Regions from separate parts of the Streptomyces sp. NPDC029152 genome, predicted to be linked through region 2. Evidence: riboswitches for the same ligand, from Rfam matches in the RefSeq annotation. Region 2 holds a riboswitch; each other region holds the start of a gene.
What was found. Region 2 has a riboswitch for cyclic di-AMP ahead of ACZ4V6_RS32200 (transglycosylase SLT domain-containing protein). Riboswitches for the same ligand answer to the same signal wherever they lie in the genome.

Region 1 (2,254 bases), on a different contig from region 2:
GCCCAGGTAGCGGAAGAGCGGCAGGTCGCTGGCCTCGGAGGCGGCGTGGGCGACGGCGAGCGAGACGCCGAGGATGGCGTTGGCGCCCAGCGAGCCCTTGTTGTCGGTGGCGTCCAGGTCGAACATGGCCTGGTCGATCAGGCGCTGCTCGGTGGCGTCGTAGCCGACCAGCTCCGGGCCGATCTGCTCGATGACGGCGAGGACGGCCTTCTCGACGCCCTTGCCCTGGTAGCGGTTGGGGTCGCCGTCACGGAGCTCGATGGCCTCGAAGGCACCGGTGGAGGCACCGGACGGAACGGCGGCACGCCCCGTGCTGCCGTCGTCGAGGCCGACCTCGACCTCGACCGTGGGGTTGCCTCGGGAGTCCAGGATTTCCCGGGCTACGACGACGTCGATGGACGGCACGAGCATCTCCTTCTTCGATGTGACGCTTCGGTGTGACGCGGGTCCGCAGGACCGCAGCGGCTCTGCGGGACGAGCCTAACCGGCTCCGGGCGATCGGCCAGCCGGTCGCCCACCCGATGGACAGAACCGAGCGTAAATTGTTTCCGAACGGAACAAAGACCGTTCGCGGAAACCCGGGGAACCTTCCGGCCCCGGGACGCGAAAAACCCGCCCCGGTGCGTACGGGGGAACACGCACCGGGGCGGGAGCAGGGGCGGGCCGCCGCCTACTTGAGGTGCAGCTGCTGGCCCGGGTAGATCAGGTCGGCGTCGGCGACGATGTCGTCGTTCAGCTCGAACAGCTTCGCCCAGCCGCCCTCGACGTGCTGCTCCGTGGCGATCGAGCTGAGCGTGTCGCCCGTGACGACCTTGTACTCGCCGTCGCCCTTCTCGACCTTCTTGCCGGTCGGGGTGGTGACGGTCTTCTCCGTGGAGGCGGTCTTCTCCTCGGCCTGCTTCTCGGCGGCCGGACGCTCGGAGGAGCGGGAGGCCTTCTGCCCGGTGGAGCGCTCGGCCGTGGCACCGCCGCTCCGGCTCTGCGAGCTCTCGGAGCCGCCGGAGGACTGCGAGGAGCCGCCGTCCTGGCTCTCGCCGGAACCGCCGGTGTACGCGGCGCCCGACAGGCCGGTGCCGCAGACCGGCCAGGCACCCTTGCCCTGGCTCGCGAGCACCTTCTCGGCGACCGCGATCTGCTGCGACTTGCCGGCCTGGTCGGCGGTCGCGGCGTACTGCGTACCGCCGTAGGCGGCCCAGGTGGAGGCCGAGAACTGCAGGCCGCCGTAGTAGCCGTTGCCGGTGTTGATGGACCAGTTGCCGCCGGACTCGCACTGGGCGACGGCGTCCCACTCGGACGCGGTGGCGGCGGAGGCGTTGCCGGCCGCCATCAGCGGGGCGGCGACGGCGGCACCGGTGACGCCGGCGACGGCGATGACACGGGTGGCCTTGGACGGACGACGGTGCTTGCCCTTGCCGGAAAACAGCATGGTTGATCCCCTCACCGACGCCTGCGAGGTGAGCTGTCGGGTTCGGGCCGGTTGAGTTGCCCGGCCGGGTCCCTCACGGAACTCGGCTTCACCCCTAGCCGCTCCGGACCGACTGTCCGGTGCGGCACCTACCTGGGTCCCCCGCTCCTGCCTGCGGCGCTCGACGCGACGACTGTTCCCGTACCTCCGCTGGCAGGATTCGGCGTTGCGGCGGTCGGGGCCCGCGGTGGCGAGCGATCACGACCGTAGGCACGCGCTCCGCGGATTTTCAAAGACGATCACGGCTTCTGAGACCTATCTCTCACGTGATCCAAAACGGACATAAAGCCTCTAACCGTGACGCGAACTAGCCCTGGTTCTGGCCCGGTTCGTCCGTGACGGTGAGCGTCTGACCGGGCAGGATGTGGTCCGGGTCGGCACCGACGACGTCCTTGTTGTCGGTGTAGAGGGAGTGCCATCCGCCGTCGAGCTCAAGGGAGTCGGCGATGCCCCAGAGGCTGTCGCCCGAACGGACGGTGTACGAGCCGTCCGTGAGGCCGCGGGCGCCGCTCCCGTCGCGCGAGGCGTGCCGCCCCGACGACTCCGCCGCACGGCCGTCCGGCGCGCCCTCTTCGGCACTGCCCCCGCGGTGCCGGCCGGTCGCGGGGTCCTCGGTGCCGACGAGCCCCGAAACGGCGTCGTTCCGCCCCGACTTGTCCGGCTCGTCGCCTTCCGGAGCGGAGACTTCCCCCCTGCCGGACACCTGGGCGTCACCATCGGCCGGGACGCCGGACGGGGATGAAGTGTCGGACTTGGCCGTTTTCTCCCCAGGGTCCGACGCGGCATCGG
Region 2 (2,254 bases):
AGCATCACCAGCAGCGGACGGAACCGCTTGCCGCCGGCCCGCACCAGGTGCTGGGCGGCCTCCGTGATGAACGGCACCTCGCTTTTGGTTGCCTCAAGCAACCCTTCCTCGACGGCCGCCAATCCGGTCTGGACATCGGCTTCCAGAGCCTGGTCCCGCACGCTCAGCCCGAACGGCCCGACGACGGTCACGAGGGGTCTCCTGTCTGCTGGTGTCTACTGGCGATTACCTGGCTTGTCGATAGGTCGCTGCCACCACTCAAGTCAGCGTATCCGGTCACGTTTCGATCACCGCTAGCGCCCACCGTTACAGGCCGGTCGGTATCAGATCATGCGTGGCATGTTTTTGATCAGGCGATATGAGCAGATATCGTCCGACATCGCCAGAAAGGTGCGACACGGGACACGGAGCACGGAAGCCGCCACCGAAGATCCCACCACCCCTCCCGGCGGACCGCACCCCGAGAACATCACCCGTTCGGCATCCGCGCCCCCGTCCCGAACGGATGCCCGCCCGGCGCGAGGGGACACCGGAAGGGCCGCCGACGGCCAGGTGCGGCACGGGGTGCGCGCGTCCGGCCGGCCGCCCGGCCGGCGTCCGGTCCGCGCCCCACGCCGAAGCGACTCCGACCGGCGGCCGGTTGGCCACTAGTTGGCCCTAATGCCCGATTTGCCGCGCTTGTTGGAAGCAGTGAGTTGGCTCACGCCGCCGCGTCCGCCCGCTCCCCGCCGCGAGGACCCCCACCCCTTTGCCCCGTAGGGGAGTTGAGGCTTGGCACTCGCAAAGGATCAAGTACCTCAAATGCCCCAGAACAAGGTCAACAAGCACGTCGGGTGATTCCTGCACTTGTTTCGGACATGTGCTCTCGCATACGTTCCCGGCCTGTCAGGCGGACGCCGAATCCTGCCACCGCCCGACACACAGTCATCCACTCGACACACTCGCAGGCAGGAGCGGGGGACCCAGGTAAGCCGCCGTGCCGGACACCACCGGCGCGGCTCGGGGTGAAGCCGTACCCGTCAGGGCACGGCCGGGCACCTCCCCGCCCGAACCCGACAGCTCACCTCGCAGGCGTAGGAGAGGGACACACATGCCTGCCAACGGTCAGAACCGTCACGCCCGAACCGGCCGCCTCGCCCGCACGCTCGCCGTCGCCGGCACCGGCGTCGCCGTGCTCGCCCTGCCGCTCGTCGGTGCCGCCACCGCGTCCGCCGCCACCCCGGCCGCCACGACCACCGCCGTCACCGCGACGACGGCGTACCCGGACAACCTCGACGGCTGGATCCGCGAGTCGCTGGACATCATGGCCCGGCACGGGATCCCCGGGACGTACGACGGCATCCACCGCAACGTCATGCGGGAGTCGTCCGGCAACCCGCTCGCCATCAACAACTGGGACGTCAACGCCGTCAACGGCACCCCGTCCAAGGGCCTGCTCCAGGTGATCGACCCGACCTTCCGGGCGTACCACGTCCCCGGCACCTCCTGGGACTCGTACGACCCGGTCGCCAACATCACCGCCGCCTGCAACTACGCGGCCGCCCGGTACGGCTCCATCGACAACGTCTTCGGCGCGTACTGAGCCACCCCGCGCTCCATGACATGACCGGATGAACCGGTCCACACCGACACGCGGCGGCGTGTCAGGAGGTTCCGAAGATCCGCTCGAGGACGACGGCCACGCCGTCGTCCTCGTTCGTCGTGGTGACCTCGTCGGCGACCGCCTTGAGTTCGGGGTGGGCGCCCGCCATGGCGACCCCGCGGGCCGCCCAGTGGAACATGGGGATGTCGTTGGGCATGTCGCCGAAGGCGATCGTCCGCCGCCGGCTCAGCCCGAGGCGTTCGGCGGCGAGCGCGAGACCGGTCGCCTTGGTGACCCCGCACGGCTGGAGCTCCACCGTCCCCGGCCCCGACATCGTGACCGTGGCGAGGGAACCGACCACCGCGCGCGCCGTGGCGGCCAGCTCGTCGTCGGACAGGTCGGGGTGGCGCAGCAGCACCTTGCTGATCGGCTCGCTCCACAGCTCGTCGCGCCGCTCCACCCGCACCGCGGGCAGGGTCGGGTGGGGCATCAGGTAGCCCGGCTCGATGAGCGTCAGCCCGTCGACGCCGTCCTGGTCGACCGCGGCGTACACCTCGCCGACCTCCGCCTCGATCTTGCCGAGCGCGGCCTCCGCCAGTTCCCGGTCCAGGGTGACCGACCACAGCATCCGGTGCGCGCCGGCGTCGTACACCTGCGCGCCCTGCCCGCACA
Region 3 (2,254 bases), on a different contig from region 2:
CCCCAACGCCACGTACGACCCGATCACTGTCCTGCTGTCACTCTTCGAATCGTCTGCCACGTCGGCCCATGATTCACCTTGGAATGTGACCTACGCGACCGTAGGAAGGGGTTGACGGGCGGTGAGAAAGGCCACTCCTAAAGTGTTCGCCAACTCAGGAATAAGCACGGGCCGGTGACGGACGCACCGGAGGCCGGACCCGGGGATCGGGGTCCGGCCTCCGGTGGCGCGGGGACCGCGCGGGAACCGCCGTCAGACGGAGACGCCGTGCGAGCGCAGGTAGGCGATCGGGTCCACGTCGGAGCCGTAGTCCGGCGTGGTGCGGATCTCGAAGTGCAGGTGCGGGCCGGTCACGTTGCCGGTGGCGCCCGAGAGGCCGACCTGCTGGCCCGCCGTCACCGACTGACCGGCGGAGACGGAGAGCGAGGACAGGTGGGCGTACTGGGCGTAGTGGCCGTCGGCGAGCTTGATGACGACCTGGTTGCCGTACGCGCCGCCCCAGCCGGCGGAGACGACCGTGCCCGCGCCGACGGCCTTCAGGGAGGTGCCGGTCGGGACGACGAAGTCGGTGCCGGTGTGGTAACCGCTGGACCACATGCTGCCGGACTGGTGGTAGGGGGTGCCGATGCCGCCGGCCACGGGGGCGGTGTAACCGCCGGTGGCGCCGGCGGACGGGGTGCTCGTGTCCGAGGACTCCGACGCGGAGGACTTCGGCGAGGTGGTCTTCGCGGTGTCCGACGCCTTCTCGGCGGTCTGCGCGGAGGACTTCCCGGCCGGCTTCTCGGCGGACTTCTGCGCGGACGGCGAGGACTTGGCGGTGCCGGTCGCGGCCTTCCGGCCGATCGACAGTTCGAGACCCGGGTGGATGAGCGACGGGTCGGAGCCGACGACCTCGCGGTTGTCCGCGTACAGCTTCTTCCAGCCGCCGTCGACGTGCTGCTCGTCGGCGATCTTCGAGAGGTAGTCGCCGCTCTTCACGACGTAGGTGTGCGAGGCCGGGCCCTTGTCGGCCGACTGCTGCGCACCGGCCGCGACGGACTGTCCGGCGACGGAGTGCGCGGGGGCGGCCTGGGCGGCGGCGGCGCCCATCAGCGGGAGCGCGAGCGCGGCGCCCCCGGTTCCGGCGATGGCGATGGTGCGGGTGAGGCGCTGGGCCTTGGTACGGCGGTGCTTACCCTTCGCGGGCATGGCGGATTCCTCTCCGGCGCCTGCGAGGTGAGCTGTCGGGTGCGGGCTGGAGATGCCCGGCCGCGTCCTGACGCGGCTTTACCCCGAGCCTGTTCCGGGAACCGGAACAGGCGGTCTTACCTGTGGGTCCCCCGCTCCTGCCGTGTACGGGTGGTGGACGAGTGCGGGCTCCGGTCGGCGGCAGGATTAGGCGTCCGTCCGGATCGGTGGTGAACGTAAGGGACCAAGATGCGAACGGACAAGCGAGAGGTTCCCCGGACAGGCGTTCCGCTTGATCCTTTACGGGAACCAGCGGTCACACTCCGTCAATCCTGTGCGCACCCCTTTCCGTAAACCCCCTCGAAAAGCGCCTGAATTACGTGAACATGACCAGCAACGCACGGTCACCTCTATGACGCTGCTCACGAGAGATGCACCAGCTCCCTTTATTTCCTTGCAAGTTGAGGTAAGTCAGGTAATTGGGACAGAAGGCGCATATAGCTCCCATTCGGCCCCGGCGGCTGCCCCGTGGACGACTCGTTGCCGCAGGCAAGGGATGCCGTATCGTCGGCTGGACGCCCGACGGCGAGCAGCGCCGGCGGGGCGGAGTGGGAGGAGCCCCCGTGACGCAGCAGGTCCCGTCGACCGAACCCGAGCTGGCCGGCGTGCGCAACTTCCGGGACGTGGGCGGACTGCCGACCACGGACGGACGGCGCGTGCGCCGGGGAGTGCTGTTCCGCAGCGGCCACCTCGCGCACGCCACCGCGGAGGACGCCGCGTTCCTCGCCTCGTTGGGGCTGCACACGATCTTCGACTTCCGCAACGCCGCCGATCACAAGCTCGAGGGCCCGGACGTCGAGCTGCCGGGCGTGCGCAACGTGAACCTGCCGCTGAGCGACCCGGCCGACGGCGCCGAGTTCTGGACGATGGTCCGCGACGGCGACCTCGACCAGCTGCGCGCGATCCTCGCGGACGACCAGGCCGCGAACCGGATGATCGCCTCCTACCGCAGGATCATCAAGGAGCGCACGGCGGAGCACTCCCGGGTGCTGCACGCGCTCGCCGAGGACAGCGTCCCCGCCCTGAT

Region 1: it holds a riboswitch for cyclic di-AMP, as region 2 does, so the genes downstream of both, ACZ4V6_RS25940 (transglycosylase family protein) here and ACZ4V6_RS32200 (transglycosylase SLT domain-containing protein) in region 2, are expected to answer to the same signal.
Region 3: it holds a riboswitch for cyclic di-AMP, as region 2 does, so the genes downstream of both, ACZ4V6_RS28055 (M23 family metallopeptidase) here and ACZ4V6_RS32200 (transglycosylase SLT domain-containing protein) in region 2, are expected to answer to the same signal.

The regions. Positions count from the first base shown of each region.
Region 1 is NZ_JBVHWR010000013.1:84,344-86,597, forward strand. Features, by position in the region: gene eno (phosphopyruvate hydratase) at 1-405, opposite strand, end outside; gene ACZ4V6_RS25940 (transglycosylase family protein) at 671-1,426, opposite strand; cyclic di-AMP (ydaO/yuaA leader) riboswitch at 1,430-1,595, opposite strand; gene ACZ4V6_RS25945 (transglycosylase family protein) at 1,773-2,254, opposite strand, start outside.
Region 2 is NZ_JBVHWR010000024.1:10,235-12,488, forward strand. Features, by position in the region: gene ACZ4V6_RS32195 (polyprenyl synthetase family protein) at 1-191, opposite strand, end outside; cyclic di-AMP (ydaO/yuaA leader) riboswitch at 924-1,089, shown strand; gene ACZ4V6_RS32200 (transglycosylase SLT domain-containing protein) at 1,091-1,582, shown strand; gene ACZ4V6_RS32205 (HAD family hydrolase) at 1,644-2,254, opposite strand, start outside.
Region 3 is NZ_JBVHWR010000015.1:144,356-146,609, forward strand. Features, by position in the region: gene ACZ4V6_RS28050 (SGNH/GDSL hydrolase family protein) at 1-27, opposite strand, end outside; gene ACZ4V6_RS28055 (M23 family metallopeptidase) at 253-1,188, opposite strand; cyclic di-AMP (ydaO/yuaA leader) riboswitch at 1,193-1,351, opposite strand; gene ACZ4V6_RS28060 (tyrosine-protein phosphatase) at 1,791-2,254, shown strand, end outside.